Caldalkalibacillus thermarum: one gene and its partners. The protein of the gene in region 2 interacts with the protein of the main gene of each other region in a pairwise test. Links are inferred from orthologs where the notes say so. Each region holds a gene or a part of one and is shown on either strand. Other genes may lie near its edges. The genes, in order: obgE, rplL and IEW48_RS00205.

Region 1 (5,801 bases), on a different replicon or contig from region 2:
GAGTGATCGGGAAAAGCTTTTTTAATCAAAAAGGCGGTTAAAGCAGAATCAACGCCTCCACTTACGCCCACCAACAGGCCGGTCGCTCCGGCGTTTTTGGCCAGCGCTTTTAACCAGTCCACGGTAAACTCGATTTTCTTGTCCAACATTCATAATACCCCTTTGGTCTCATATTCATTTAATTCTCGTTTTGGTTTACTTTATTTTACCATAGCCAGACAACGTTGGACAAATGTTCTGCGGCGGTCCCAGTTTTGTTCCAGCTCCTGAAAATAGCGGTACACCTGTTGCGGATGGAAGTTGGCCTCCCGGCGCCAAACACCAAGCCACTTTCTGAATACATCATGGGGAAAAACAAGAAGCAAGAAAACCAGGCGTTTTTGCTCTTTCGGCACCGGAAAAACATGTTCGTAATGGGATAACAGTTGTTTCACTGCATCATACTCCCATCTGGCAGAGGGCAAAACCATGTTAAAAAATTGGACCACATCCACAAGGGGAGGGGCGTAAGCCACCCGGTCATAATCAATCACATAAAAATAACGATCATCAATCACTAAAAAATTGTGCGGGGCAATATCCAGATGGGCGATTTGCCGTTCCCATTGGGCCTCTTCTTCTAAATAAAGCATATAAGCTTGCGGAAACGCATCAAGGGTGCGTTCCGCCCACTCCAAGGCTTCACCTGCCATACGGCTAACCACCTGCAACAGACCATCCTGGTTTTTCCTCCGCGGTAAATCTCGAAATGAGTGCTTAAACTGAACATAACGTTCGTGCCAATCGGCATAGAGTTTTGATTGAACCGGAACGGCGGGTTGGCGTCCAAATATTCCCCCGCCTTGCCGGTGAAAATAAGCGAGCAACCTGAGACTGTTTTGCACATGGGAGGCGTGATTGAGATCGATGGATTTACCCGGTATGAAGGGCATCACACCGTACATGCGCCCCTCGAATTCGTTAATCACAGAACGATGTTTATTGGGCAGAAAAGGCACAACACCCCTTGTTTCCTTGTCCAACAACTGCTGTATACAGCGGTGCTGCCAGCCTAACAGGTTGGCATCCCTGAAAAACTTGACCACAAAACAATCGGCATCTGTAACAGCCGCATAAACATGGTGAGGGCGAATCACATCTAGCGTTTTAATCCTTTTTCCATATCCCTTATAAAAAGACTGTTTGAAGTGTTTCAGTTCCGATTCGTTCATGCTTCACCCTCCCAAGCCTCTCCTTGATTTCATCATATTAAAAAGAGAAGCAAAAAATGCTTCTCTTGCCTGACTGCCCAGTTAGTCCTCCCGTTGTCCATCGGCAGCATTCATTTCCTGGGGCATATAAGTCCCGTGCGTATGACCGCCATAAGGCGGCATACTATATGGCTTGGGATGCCCAGGGGCTTGCGGCAGCATCCAATAAGGGGCAGCGGGATGACAGCCTGGAGGATGATAGACCGGACCACAGTGTGGCCATTTGGGGTACATGGGTTTAGCCGCAGGGAAGTATGCCGGGTATGGATAGAATGGTTCATGTTTAGGAGCAGGCGGCGGTGGGACTGGTTTCACCTTTGCCTTCGGCTTCACTTCTTCCACCGGTATTTTTTTCGGTTCAGCAGGCTTTTTAGGTTCAAATTTGGGTGGTTTGGGTTCAGGTTTAACTGGGGGATGATACACAGGCATCTGGATTGGCTGCTGGTACATATGGACGGGCTGCTGTTGGATCTGGTACATGGGGTTGAAGTGGGTTTGCTGCATCTGATTAAGATGGGCCATATCCAGTTCAATTTTAATTTGATTGATCACTTCCGGCTTTTCTTCCAGCAACAACTTTTTCAAGACATGGGGTGCTGCCTTTTTAAGCAACGCTTTCAGCAATTCGTAATCTTTTTCTTTCGGCACTTCTTTCGGCACTTCTACCTTCACTTCAGACTTAGGTACTTCTTTGGGCTTGACCTCAGGCTCAGGCACTGTTATGGGCTTTTCTTTCACCACATGTTTTGGAGCCGGGGCTGGTTTTTTAGCCTGCACCGGTCCGACAGGAATTTTCACTTTCATTCCGGGCAGAAGCTGGTCTGGATGGGCTAAATGGGTGTTCACCTGCTTCAGTTTTTCAAAGTCTACACCATATTTTTCGGCCAATTTCCACAATGTATCCCCTTTTTGGACAATATGAATCTTCACGAGCATTTCCCTCCTCTATAACTCAGTCTCTACATCTTATGCATGAGTGGGCGGTTTGCTCATGATTTTTTTATCCTGTTAACCGCCAAGAGGAGGGACAGGGTTATACTAAGCACGATGAAAGGTGAATGCCAACGGGTTAAGTTTCCTGGCCAATAATCATCACCTTTTGGACGCCATCCAGCCCTTTTAATCCTTCAGCCAATTGGGTGGCGTCCATATCCATTTGGGCTGTATCAATGGACAAAATGACGTGGGCCAGACCTTGCAAGGGAATAGATTGATTAATGGTCAAAATATTGCCTCTGTTTTGGGCAATGTAGCTTAACATGCGGGACAATACCCCAGTCCGGTGTTCCAAATTGACAGATATGGTTATAATCTTCTGCTTCATGGCCGCATTAAAAGGAAAAATGGCATCCTTGTATTTATAAAAGGCACTGCGGCTCAGTTTAACCCTCTCCACCGCTTCCTGAATCGAGTGAACCACACCGGTTTCTAAAAGCTTTTTGGCTTCGATGGTTTTTTGCATCGATTCTGGCAAGATGTCGGCACGTATCAGGTAAAAGGTATCTTTATCTCGAGTGTTGTGCACAGCCATGTACGGCGTCCTCCCCACATATACATTTGTCTTTCTAAAATTATACAGTATTTTTGCTTCAGACACACGGTCATATTTTGGTATGTTAGATGAAATGGAGCGGAAATGGAGCGAATGATCAAAAATTGCTAAAATAACACCTATTATCAGGCTTGCCTAGCGGCATGGACAAACGCTCTGAACAGCTTTAGTGCATCCTGGTCCCCTTGCACCGCCATACATTCCGGGTGCCATTGAATGCCCAGGATAAAGCGGTGACACTTGCTTTCAAACGCTTCAATTACGCCATCACTGGCCCAGCCGCTCACTTCAAAACCTTGTGCCGGACGGCGGATAGCCTGGTGGTGAAAACTGTTCACCTTGATCCGTTCTTTGCCGATAATGGAAAATAACAGGGAGTTTTGCTCAATCTGCACATAATGGGAGGCATGGGCTCTGGGCGCAAGCTGGGTATGCTGCAAAATCTTTTGATTGTGCTGGGCCCCAATATCCTGGTACATGTCGCCTCCCGCAGCAACATTTAAGATTTGGCAGCCCCGGCAAATGGCTAAAACAGGTTTGTTTTGTTCTAAAAACAGACGGATCAAATGGTATTCAAAAAAATCTCGCCGGGGCGTGATCGTCCCCAGCTTGGGATGGGGCTCCTCTCCAAACAAGGTGGGGTCAATGTCTCCTCCCCCTGTCAGTAACAATCCATCCAACTCTCTGGCCATCTCCGGGATACAGGACGCATCCCACAGGTTGGGCAAGAGAAACGGAAGCCCCCCCGCTTGAACCACTGCATCCACATTATCCTGTGACAGTGTGATCTTCCGTTCCCCTTCCAATCCTGTGGTAATGCCGATTTTGACGCTCATCCTCTCTCCCCTTTGCTTAAGTCTCACCTAGACAGCACCGTGCTGGGACGCTTACCCGCACTTAATCGATAAATTCAAATTCATAGTCTAAAATACGCACCGTATCACCGTCAGTGGCCCCCAGCCTGCGCAATTCATCGTCAACCCCCATCTTGCGCAAAATGCGGGCAAAACGCCGGGCGCCTTCCTCATAGTTGAAGTTAGTCATTTTTAACAACCGCTCAATTTTTTCGCCCTCTACAACAAAGACGTCATTTTCACGATAAACACGAAAATCTGGTTGTTCTTCTTCATACATATACGTCACATGGGCTTCATCTTCTCGGGGCGTAAGCAGGAAAGCATCTTCTGGAATCGTCTCTAACAATTCATAAATGGCATAGACCAGCTCCTTGACCCCTTGTTTCGTCACGGCAGAAATGGGATAGACAGGAATGTCATCAGCCAGTTTCCGGCGAAACGCCTGCAGGTTCTCTTCCGCTCCAGGAAGATCCATCTTATTGGCTGCAATAATCTGGGGGCGTTCTTCCAAACGGTAGTCATACAGCTTTAACTCGTTATTAATGGTTGTATAGTCTTCATAGGGGTCCCGCCCTTCACTGCCAGCCATGTCGATGACGTGGACAATCACCCGCGTGCGCTCAATATGGCGCAAAAACTGGTGACCCAGTCCAACCCCTTGATGGGCGCCTTCAATTAATCCGGGGAGATCGGCCATCACAAAGCTTTTCATGTCGTCCACCCTGACCACGCCCAGATTAGGGGCGAGCGTCGTAAAGTGATAATCGGCGATCTTGGGCTTGGCAGCCGAAACAACGGAAAGCAGTGTAGATTTCCCCACGCTAGGAAAACCAACCAGTCCCACATCAGCCAGCACCTTCAGCTCCAGCGTCAGCCGTTTTTCTTCTCCTGGCTCCCCGTTTTCAGCAATATATGGCGCGGGATTGCTGGGCGTGGCAAAGCGAATGTTGCCTCGTCCACCCCGCCCCCCTTGGGCTACGACAACGCGTTGGCCGTGTTTAACAAGGTCAGCGATCACTTGGCCGCTTTCTTCATCTTTGACCAGCGTTCCCGGAGGTACCTTGATCACAAGATCCGGGGCACCTTTGCCGTGCTGTCCCTTGGAACGCCCGTTTTCACCGTTTTTAGCTTTAAAATGTTTGTTATAACGGAAATCCATTAAAGTGTTCAATCCTTCGTCCACCTCGAGGACAACATCTCCCCCTTTGCCGCCATCCCCTCCAGCCGGACCGCCGTGAGGCACATATTTTTCACGGCGAAAAGCGACCATCCCGTTTCCGCCGTCTCCGCCTTTGACATAAATGGACACCACATCTACAAACATCCCTGCTCACCTCAATCTTTTTACCTAACACTTGCCCATGGACAAATGATTTCTAGCGTCAGTTGCTGTTCAGTCTGGACTTTTTCCACTAGTTTACCCTGGCAGCGCAGCACCTTATCCTGTAACTCTAAGAGGTGGCGGCAACCGATATCCGGGGCCCAGTTTCCCCGGTAGTCACACATGACAGACAGGCAATGGTCGTCACCTTCAAACAACAGATACAGCTGGGGAGGTTTTTCAAATGGAACCAGTTTGCATCCCGTTTCCACCAGCTCAATCAGCCGGTGGACAAGGTGAAAGGCGTGGGGATGTTCCCGGCCGATCTGGCGCATCTGTTCCGCTTCCAGATTCACTTCTACGTCCAAGTGCAGCTTATGGTCCCGCTGATAATTGTAAGTTAACAGCAAATAAGCCAACTCAGGATCTCCCAGTTGGGACAACAAAGATTCCTGGTGTGCCTGCAGGGTCATGTGATCGATATAACGCTGGACATCAGCCAAACGGCCCAGCTGGACATAGCTCTTGACCATCTGGATATGATTGAGCATGTCATGGCGGTAGTGGCGCAGATGGTCAATGATCTTTTTTTTGATCTCCCGCTCATCCTTATTTGTCACTGGATTCACTCTAATCTCCTCCTGCGGGCGCCGGACTGGCCATTTGAACGTGGTTCATTTACCAATATGTTCATATGCCATATTATAAAATATAAACTATTAAACGAAAACCAAAAGCCCAGCAGCTGTGCTGGGCTTCCCTGATGTCATTTAAAGTTGTTGCCGGACCTTTCCCATTATTGGGCAACAGGGTAAACACTC
Region 2 (2,768 bases):
TGCCTGTTTCCGTCATGAGCGGGAAGTCGCCCATGAACACATCCTGTTCTTTAACCTCACCCGTTTCTTTATTGATTAAACGCACCTTAACGCGCAAAGGTGCGGCATAAGTCACATCACGCTCTTTTGCTTCGTCTACGGTATATTTGGGTTCTCCTAAGCTATAATCGATAAACTCCAAGACGAGGTTTCCTGCAAAATCTTCAATGGGGGATATTTCGTCGAACAACTCTTTTAATCCTTCTTCCAAAAACCAGCGATAAGAGGAATGCTGAACTTCAATCAGGTTGGGAAGATCCAGAACCTCCTTGATGCGCGCAAAACTCCTTCTTTGGCGGTAACGTCCGCATTGAACAAGCTGAGCCATCTTTTCACCCCTCATTGTAAGTAATCTCCAAAACACAAAAAAGGATCAGCTTACAGCTTAAGAGACCCCTGATTGACAGACATGCTCTATTCTATTAGCTTGCCCCAAAAAAATAACGTTCATACCTTTTTGAGGATAACCACTTGACAAATGGAAAAAAAGGTGTTCTTTTTGACCATACTATATTTCGCATTTTATAACAATAACATAATTTAAATGGACAGTCAATGGTTTATGTTAACGATGTTTTCCTTTTAAACGGATGATTTAATGGCCTTAATGATACGGTACCCCTTCTTTTTCTCTACTTCGTCCACTTGTTCGAAAAGACTCTCCAGTTTTTTAACTGCTGAAGGAGCCCCCTGCTTCTTTTGCACAACGATCCACAATACGCCTCCAGGCTTGAGTGCCTCATAACTTTCTTCAAACAACCTGAATACTGTCGCTTTGCCGGCCCGGATGGGCGGATTGGACAAAATCGCATCAAACGGATATTGCTTGACAGCTTGCAAGAGATCGCTCTCTTTGACCATCACGTTGTCAATGTGATTAAGACGGGCATTCTTTCTTGCCAACTTGACGGCTCGGCAGTTAATATCGACCATGAACACCTGGCGCCGGTCTGATTCCTTGGCTACCGCTAACCCGATGGGACCATAACCGCAACCTACGTCCGCAATGCGTCCCTCCTTAGGGAGCTCAGCCGTTTCAACCAACAGGCGGGTCCCAAAGTCGACCTTCTTTTTGGAAAATACACCCCGGTCCGTATACAGGCGCAACGCCTGTCCCCTTAAAGTCACCTCGATCAAGGCCAGTTGATGGCCCACCTCAGGGTTTTGGGTATAGTAATGCTCTGTCATTTCGTCAAGCCACTCCCTTTTGCTTTGAAGGCATACAACTGTTGTTACTTGCAAAAAACCCGCTGTTAAACACAGCGGGTTTACATGCGTTTATTTCAGTTCAACAGTTGCACCGGCTTCTTCAAGTTTGGACTTGATTTCTTCAGCTTCTTCTTTGGATACACCTTCTTTGATTGGCTTCGGTGCTTCGTCAACAAGGGCTTTTGCTTCTTTCAAGCCAAGGCCTGTAATTTCACGAACCACCTTGATAACGTTAATCTTGGAGCCACCGGCATTAGCCAGGATAACGTCAAATTCAGTTTGCTCTTCTTGAGCAGCACCTGCTGCGGCAGCACCAGCAACAGCAACTGGAGCAGCAGCTTCAACACCGAATTCTTCCTCAATGGCTTTAACCAATTCATTTAATTCAAGCACAGTCATTTCTTTTAACGCATCAATAATTTGTTCTTTCGTCATGACAACTTCCTCCTTAGTTTGATTTTTATGCTTGGGTCGAACTCAACTTCATATCTGTATACAATCACAGGTCCGGCATCAGACTAACCTGCTTGAAAACTGCCTCTTTCCGTTTTTCCGTAAGAGGTTTATGCCTCCGCTTGCCCGCCTGCTTCTTCTTTCTTTTCAGCCACAGCTTTAACCACAAGGGCAAAGTTGCGGACAGGTGCCTGCAGCACGCTGAGCAACATAGCCAGCAATCCTTCGCGAGACGGCAGGTCAGCTAATTCTTCTACTTTCTCTTTGGTGACGATTTGCCCTTCCACCACACCAGCTTTGATTTCCAGCTCTTCATGATCCTTGGCAAACTTATGCAAAATTTTTGCTGCCGCAATCGCATCCTCAGGGCTGAAAGCCATTGCGGTCGGACCAACCAGATATTGATCCAGTTCGGTTAAATCTATGGCTTGTGTCGCCCGGCGGGCCAAGGTGTTTTTATACACTTTAAGCTCACAGCCGGCTTCCCTTAACTGTTTGCGCAATTCAGTGACAGCCGCCACATCAAGACCACGGTAATCAACTAAAATCGTCCCTTTAGACTCGCGCAATTTGGTGGCAATATCTTCAACAATCTGCTTCTTTTGCTCCAGTGCTGTTCCCATGCTCACACCTCCTGATCGATAACTAAACAAAAAAATCCTTCGCCTGTAGACAGACGAAGGATAGGATTTCTCTTGGGGCTATCCGCAAATTGAAGAAACCTGACCCACGCCTCGGAAGGATATTAAGCCCAGCAGGGCACCTTCTGTCTACGGCATGTCTAAGCATGTGCTATTTAATTGGACACAAGTAAGATGGTATCACTTCAGGTGACAAAAGTCAAGTTCATCTTAAACGATTTATATTAACCGGCAAATTTCGCCGTGTTCACACGAATGCCAGGACCCATCGTTGAACTGAGTGACACATTGCGCAGATAGGTTCCTTTGGCGGCAGCAGGCTTCGCTTTAATCAAAGCTTCCATTACGGTGTTAATATTGTCGACCAGTTTGGCCGTATCAAAGGAGACTTTGCCAACCGGAACATGTACGTTGCCAGCCTTATCT
Region 3 (6,853 bases), on a different replicon or contig from region 2:
CAACACAGATGATAGGGACTTCAAAGCGGGCCATTTCCCGTAGATTGCGGGCGATCGCTTCGCTTTGTCCCCGCTCTTCAGCCGCTTTGCCTGGATAGGCCCCGGGCGTATCAATAAAACAGATAATGGGACGGGAAAATTTATGGGCCTGCTGCATGGCCCTGAGCGCTTTGCGGTAGCCTTCGGGATGGGGCATGCCAAAATTACGGGCGATATTGTCTTTCGTATCCTTTCCCTTCTGATGGCCAACAATGGTCACAGGCTGGCCGTCCAGCTTGGCGATGCCCGCCACTATGGCCGGGTCATCTCCATACAGACGGTCGCCATGAATTTCCACAAAGGTTTCAAAGATCAAGCTTATGTAATCTAAGGTAGTGGGCCGGTCAGGGTGACGGGCAATTTGAACCCGCTGCCAAGGCGTTAAGTTGCTGTATATCTCTTCTTCCAAGCGCCGTGCTTTTTCTTCCAGGCGATTGATCTCCTCTGAAAAATCAATTCCCTTTTCTTTGGTAAATTGCTTCAACTCATCTATTTTTTTGCGCAACTCAATAAGAGGGCGCTCAAAGGGCAAAACTGCCATTATTTCCCCCTCCGTTCGGCATGGACATGGGCATGAATGTCAAGGATATCGGCCAGACGGTCTCTCATCTCCTGGCGGTGAACAACCATGTCCAGTTGTCCATGGGAGAGCAAAAATTCAGCCGTCTGAAAGTCATCTGGTAATTCTTGACGGATCGTCTGCTCAATAATCCGCCGGCCGGCAAAACCAATCAGGGCTTTGGGCTCAGCAATGTTGTAATCGCCCAGGGAAGCAAAGCTTGCCGACACCCCGCCGGTCGTTGGATTGGTCAAAACAGAGATAAACAGAATGCCTGCTTTATCCAACTGGGCTAAAGCAGCGCTGGTTTTGGCCATCTGCATCAGGCTGAGCACCCCTTCTTGCATGCGTGCTCCGCCAGAAGCAGAAAACAAGACAAAGGGGTAGCGTTTCTGGATTGCCCGTTCAATAGCCCGGGTAATTTTTTCTCCTACGACGGAGCCCATGCTGGCCATGCGGAAACGGGCATCCATCACACCTATGACCACAGGGTACCCCTTGATGGTTCCCTCACCCGTAATCACAGCCTCATGAAGCCCTGTTTTTTCCATATCCTGCTTCAATTTCTGCGGATAATCGGGAAAGCCAAGGGGATCCTTGGAGACCATATCGCTATCATATTCAAAAAACCGGCCTTCATCAAGGGTCATCTCAATCCGCTCGCGGGCAGTCACGGGAAAATGATAGCCGCATGCTGCGCACACCATGAGCTGTTTCTTTAGTTCTTTGGTGTAGGTAATCGTTCCACACTGCTTGCACTTGGTCATTAACCCTTCCGGAATCTCTTTTTTTGCTTGCTCAGACAGGATGGTGGCATACCTGCGACGTTTGGAAAACAGATCCTTTAACACATGAACACCTCACATGTTAAGCATGTTTAGGATTGTAAGATGTAAGCCAGTGCTTCACGCACATCATCAAGTTCACTTTCAGGTACAAGGACTTCATACTGTTTGCCATGCTGGATTGATCTCACTTTCACCAGAAAACCTTCTTCGGTCAGACGATCTTGAATTTTTTCAGCTATTTTGGCACTGGGTGCAATATAAATGACCGTCCACATTGCCGATTTGTCCTCCTTGTTTTATCAACACACAGTTGGTTAGCCCTCGATCATGGCCAGTGCCCTGGTTTTCTGGGCCACTTTTTCAGGATCAACCCGGCGTCTGGCCACCCCTGTTTCCATTGCCGCTTTGGCCACAGCCGCAGCCACAGCGGGAGCCACCCGGGGGTCAAACGGAGCCGGAATCACATAGTCGGCCGATAATTCATCATCACTAATCAAGTTTGCAATAGCATATACCGCTGCTTCCTTCATCTCCTCGTTAATATGCGTAGCGTAGACATCCAGGGCACCCCGGAAAATGCCGGGGAAAGCCAGAACGTTATTCACTTGATTGGGGAAGTCGGAACGGCCGGTGCCCATTACTTTGGCCCCCGCTTCAAAAGCTTCATCCGGCATAATTTCAGGCACCGGATTGGCCATGGCAAAAATAACTGGGTCCTCATTCATCGATTTAATCATCTCTTTCGTGAGAGCTCCGGCCACAGAAACCCCGATAAACACATCTGCTTCGCGGATGGCATCGCTTAATGCGCCCTTTATAAAGTGGCGGTTGGTTATTCTGGCCACTTCCTCTTTAATGGAATTCATCCCATAGGGACGTCCCTCGTAAATAGCCCCTTTAGAGTCACATAAAATCATATCCCGCACGCCCATGCGATACAACAGCTTGATAATGGCAATGCCAGCTGCACCGGCACCATTGATGACAACCTTGACACGGGACAGTTCTTTACCAACCACTTTTAAGGCGTTGACCAGTCCGGCCAGGGTCACAATCGCTGTGCCATGCTGGTCATCATGGAAAATAGGAATATTCGTTTCCCGTTTGAGGCGTTCTTCAATTTCAAAGCAATTGGGAGCCGCAATATCTTCCAGATTGACCCCGCCAAAGGTCGGTTCCAATAATTTTACCGTCTCTACAATTTTATCCACATCCGTCGTATCTAAACAAATAGGAAAGGCATCGACACCGGCAAATGATTTGAATAAGACCGCTTTTCCCTCCATCACAGGCAGCGCTGCCCGCGGCCCGATATTGCCCAAGCCGAGGACAGCCGTTCCATCAGATACAACGGCAACCGCATTTCCTTTCATGGTATATTCATAAACCGCTTCCGGATTATCGAAAATCTCTTTACAAGGTTCTGCCACCCCTGGCGAATAAGCTAAACTCAAATCTTTGGCATTGCGCACAGGTACCTTGGATTTAACCGCCAGTTTCCCCCTGTTTTGACGGTGCAAATGCAAGGACTCTTCCCTGATGGTGGGCATCGTTTCACGCTCCTTATCGAAACTGATCACTTGATTTTCATTATAACAAATGGAGAATAAGTGTAAACAGAGTACAACAGCTATTTTTAACACCTGCTTCTAACTTCACCGGGGCGGGGACACTCTTCTGACCTTAACCGCTTCTGGGTCGTTTAAGAGGGTTTTTAGCTTGTCCAGTAAGGTTTCGCTTAACTGAACATGGTAACTCTCCCCCAAGCGGATGGTTTTGCGCTGGCGCTCATAGAACAAATAGACTGGCGTTTTCCCCCCGTGCTGGCGTAACAATGCTTCCAAAGCCTTTAATTTTCCGCCTTCTTCTATTTCAGGGGCGATCTTGACAAAGAGCTGACAGGCATCCTCCTTCACAAGCTGATCTTGCTGCTTTTGGGGCTCCAGTTTAGTCAGGTCAACGGCGCGGGTGATGATCAACTGTTTGCGGTCTTCCCGTTCCTCCAGTTTGCCCTCCACCAAAAGCAGATTGTCCTCCCTGTACAAAGTAGGCTCTTTGGCAAACACTTGAGGGAAAACGACAGTGTCCATTTCTACGCCCTGATCTTCTAATTGGACAAAAGCCATCGCCTCTCCTTTTTTCGTGGTGATCCTTTTGACCCGGTACACATAGCCAACAGTGCGCACCCGCTTCCCTTGTGGTGTCTCTAGCAGCTCAGGGAGGGGGATAACCCCAAAGCGCTTCACCTGATCGCGGTAAGCATCCAATGGATGGCCGGATAAATAAAAACCCAGCACCTCTTTTTCATATTTTAACTGCTCATGGGCGGAAAAAGGCGTCACTTCATGCCAGGTGTAATCATCAGGCAGTTCATCGGCAAAAAAGAACAGCTGGTCGCTGGCTTTTAACCCTTGTGCCCTTTCAGCCATGTCCAATATCTCATCTAAATTGGCCAGCACCTGTGCCCGGTGCATCCCCAGCTCATCCAGTGCCCCTGCCAGGGTGAGCGCCTCGATCACCCGGCGGTTACATATGCGTAAATCGACCCGTTGACAAAAATCGAGCACATTTCTAAACGGCCCCTCCTGCCTGGCCTGCTTAATTTCCCGGACAGCGGCCGCCCCCACATTCTTGATCACACTCAAGCCCAGGCGGATGTGACCCTGTTCCACCGTGACCCCCTCTTCACTGTGCAGCACCGAAGGTGGCAGCACTTTAATGCCCCGTTTGGCTGCCTGATGCAAATAGTCAGCCACTTTTTCAGGGGAGGAAAGGTTCATGGACAGGAGTGCAGCCAGAAAAGCGACCGGATAATGGGCCTTGAAATAGGCCAATTGGTAGGCGATGACAGCGTAAGCGGCAGAATGGGAACGGTTAAACCCGTAATCGGCAAAACGGACGATCAGATCGTAAACATGTTCCGCTACCTCCTGTTCGTACCCCCGTGCCAGACAGCCCTTAATAAAATGATCCCGCTCCCTTTCTAAAATATCCCGCTTCTTTTTACCCACGGCCCGGCGTAACAAATCGGCTTCACCCAGGCTGAACCCCGCCATCTTAGAAGCAATCTGCATAATTTGCTCCTGATAAACAATGATGCCATAGGTGTCTTTTAAAATGGGTTCCAAGTCGGGATGGGGATACTCAATCTTTGTTTTGCCGTGCTTCGCTTGGATAAACAAGGGGATGTTATCCATAGGACCGGGCCGGTATAAAGCTAAAACAGCGATAATATCTTCAAATGTTGTGGGTTTGAGCCGTTTCAGCACGCTCCTCATTCCATCCGACTCCAGCTGAAAGACCCCAGCGGTGTCCCCTTCACTTAACAAACGGAATGTCGCTTCATCATCAAAGGGAATATCATCCAGCGTCAAGCGTTCATCTTCCCGGCGGCCGTGATTGATAATCCGCAATATTTCTTCCAGCATGGTCAAGTTGCGTAAGCCCAGTAAATCCATTTTTAACAAACCCAGGGCTTCCAAATCTTCCATGGGATACTGGGTGAGCGGAATGCCGTCCTGTCCTTCTTGCAAGGGAACATAATGGGTGAGCGGCTTTTCACTGATCACCACCCCTGCAGCATGGATGGAAGTGTGCCGGGCCAAACCTTCCAAGGGCTTGGCCATTAAGATCAGCTGACGTACCTGTTCATCTTCCTCCATCATCTGCCGCAGTTCTGCGGAGGAAGCCAGCGCTTTGTCCAGCGTCATGCCCGGACCAGCCGGAATGCATTTGGCCACACGGTCCACCACGGGAACGGGAAGCCCCAGCACACGCCCCACATCACGGACACAGGCCCGGGCTCCCAGCGTTCCAAAGGTGATGATCTGGGCCACCCTGTCTTTTCCATACTTCTCTACGATATAATGGAGTACTTCGTCCCGCCGCCGGTCGGAAAAATCAATATCAATATCAGGCATTGTGACCCGCTCGGGGTTAAGAAAGCGTTCAAACAACAAATTATACTTGATCGGGTCCACATTGGTGATTTTTAACACATAAGCCACCAAACTGCCGGCAGCGGATCCCCGCCCCGGCCCGGTAATGATTCCCTGTTCATGGGCAAAGCGCATAAAATCCCAGACGATGAGGAAATAATCGGCATAGCCCATCTGACCGATCACTTCCAGCTCATAGTCAAGCCGCTTGCGGATCTCATCCGTAATGATCTCATAGCGTTCTTGCAGGCCTTCTTCACATTTTTGGCGCAGGTAGCCCATAGCGGTCATTCCCTGGGGTACCGGATAAGACGGCAAAATCTCCTGACCCAAAGGGATCTCCACCTGGCAACGCTCGGCAATGCGCAGCGTATTCTCATAGGCCTGGGGAAGGTGGGGGAACAATTGGGCCATTTCCTCCCCGCTTTTCAAATAAAACTCTGGGGAGGGAAATTTGAGACGGTGATCATCCTGTATTTTTTTGCCAGTTCCGATGCAAAGCAAGCAATCATGGGCCACCGCATCCTCTGCCCGGGTGTAATGGACATCATTGGTCACCACCAGAGGGATATCCAGTTCCTCGGCCAAGCGGATGAGACGGGGATTCAGCTTTTTCTGTTCAGGCAATCCATGATCCTGCAATTCAATGAAGTAGTGATCCCGGCCAAAGATGTCCCGATGTTCCAAAGCAACTGCTCTCGCCCGTTCGACGTCACCAGCCAAAAGCGCTTGTTGCAGCTCTCCGGCCAGGCAGCCGCTGAGACAAATCAGTCCCCGGTGATATTCACGAAGCCAGTGCTTGGTTACCCGCGGCTTATAATAAAAGCCTTCCAGGTGGGCCTTGGTGGAGAGCTTCATCAAATTTTGATAGCCCTCATATGTTTCGGCCAAAAGCAGTAAATGGTACAAATGCTCTTCCCCTTTTTTCACCTTCTCATCCAACGGCTTGTTGGTCACATACACTTCCACCCCGATTATCGGCTTGATGCCTTCCGCCTGACATGCCTTGTAAAACGGAATGGTGCCGTACATGACCCCATGGTCGGTCAGAGCCAGCGCCTTCATGCCCAGCCGTTTTGCTTCCTTAACCAGCTCAGTAATGCGGCTGGCCCCGTCTAGCAAGCTGTATTCACTATGGACATGCAGATGGACAAAATCTGTGTGCTGCATCTTCCATCCCCTCTCACAGAGAAAGCCGGCAAACACTTTTCCATCCAAGCCAAAATCCGTTATAATAGGTAAAATACATCATCTCAGTCCAACTGTGTAACTGAAAAAAACGTCCATTCCATGCTTTAATCATATCAAAAAAGGGTTGAAGGTACTATGCCAAAACAGCCTCTGCTCATTGCCGTTGATTTGGATGGCACACTGCTGACCAGCAGAAAACAGATTTCCCCCAAAACCAAGCACGCTTTACAACAGGCTGCCAGCCAGGGCCATTATGTGGTCATTTCCACCGGCCGGCCATTCCGGTCCAGCAAAGCCTACTATGACCAATTAAACCTGGATACTCCCATTGTCAATTT

Evidence for each region.
Region 1: the proteins of rplL (region 2) and obgE interact in binary tests that used the Escherichia coli proteins (3 or more experiments, as listed by UniProt). The link is inferred for Caldalkalibacillus thermarum from one-to-one orthologs.
Region 3: the proteins of rplL (region 2) and IEW48_RS00205 interact in binary tests that used the Escherichia coli proteins (3 or more experiments, as listed by UniProt). The link is inferred for Caldalkalibacillus thermarum from one-to-one orthologs.

Annotation. Positions count from the first base shown.
Region 1 is NZ_BMKZ01000005.1:32,740-38,540, reverse strand. Bases 2,842-5,801 are described here. They hold obgE (GTPase ObgE), read right to left. Parts: upstream 4,984-5,801; coding sequence 3,700-4,983; downstream 2,842-3,699. Other genes in these bases: rpmA (50S ribosomal protein L27), read right to left, coding at 5,777-5,801; IEW48_RS03205 (Spo0B domain-containing protein), read right to left, coding at 5,004-5,609; IEW48_RS03215 (gamma-glutamyl-gamma-aminobutyrate hydrolase family protein), read right to left, coding at 2,928-3,638. Also shown: nadE (NAD(+) synthase), read right to left, coding at 1-146; IEW48_RS03230 (phosphotransferase), read right to left, coding at 201-1,211; safA (SafA/ExsA family spore coat assembly protein), read right to left, coding at 1,293-2,180; transcriptional regulator ThrR, read right to left, coding at 2,320-2,781. UniProt on the Escherichia coli protein: An essential GTPase which binds GTP, GDP and possibly (p)ppGpp with moderate affinity, with high nucleotide exchange rates and a fairly low GTP hydrolysis rate.
Region 2 is NZ_BMKZ01000012.1:44,428-47,195, forward strand. It holds rplL (50S ribosomal protein L7/L12), read right to left. Parts: upstream 1,684-2,768; coding sequence 1,318-1,683; downstream 1-1,317. Other genes in the region: rpoB (DNA-directed RNA polymerase subunit beta), read right to left, coding at 1-367; IEW48_RS06615 (class I SAM-dependent methyltransferase), read right to left, coding at 622-1,227; rplJ (50S ribosomal protein L10), read right to left, coding at 1,812-2,324; rplA (50S ribosomal protein L1), read right to left, coding at 2,567-2,768. UniProt on the Escherichia coli protein: The binding site for several of the GTPase factors involved in protein synthesis (IF-2, EF-Tu, EF-G and RF3). Is thus essential for accurate translation.
Region 3 is NZ_BMKZ01000001.1:28,555-35,407, reverse strand. The notes cover bases 2,842-6,853. They hold IEW48_RS00205 (DNA polymerase III subunit alpha), read right to left. Parts: upstream 6,495-6,853; coding sequence 3,042-6,494; downstream 2,842-3,041. Other genes in these bases: IEW48_RS00200 (Cof-type HAD-IIB family hydrolase), read left to right, coding at 6,651-6,853; ystJ (NADP-dependent malic enzyme), read right to left, coding at 2,842-2,936. Outside these bases: accA (acetyl-CoA carboxylase carboxyl transferase subunit alpha), read right to left, coding at 1-583; accD (acetyl-CoA carboxylase, carboxyltransferase subunit beta), read right to left, coding at 580-1,449; IEW48_RS00215 (glutamate decarboxylase), read right to left, coding at 1,476-1,661; more of ystJ, read right to left, coding at 1,701-2,841. UniProt on the Escherichia coli protein: DNA polymerase III is a complex, multichain enzyme responsible for most of the replicative synthesis in bacteria. This DNA polymerase also exhibits 3' to 5' exonuclease activity. The alpha chain is the DNA polymerase catalytic subunit.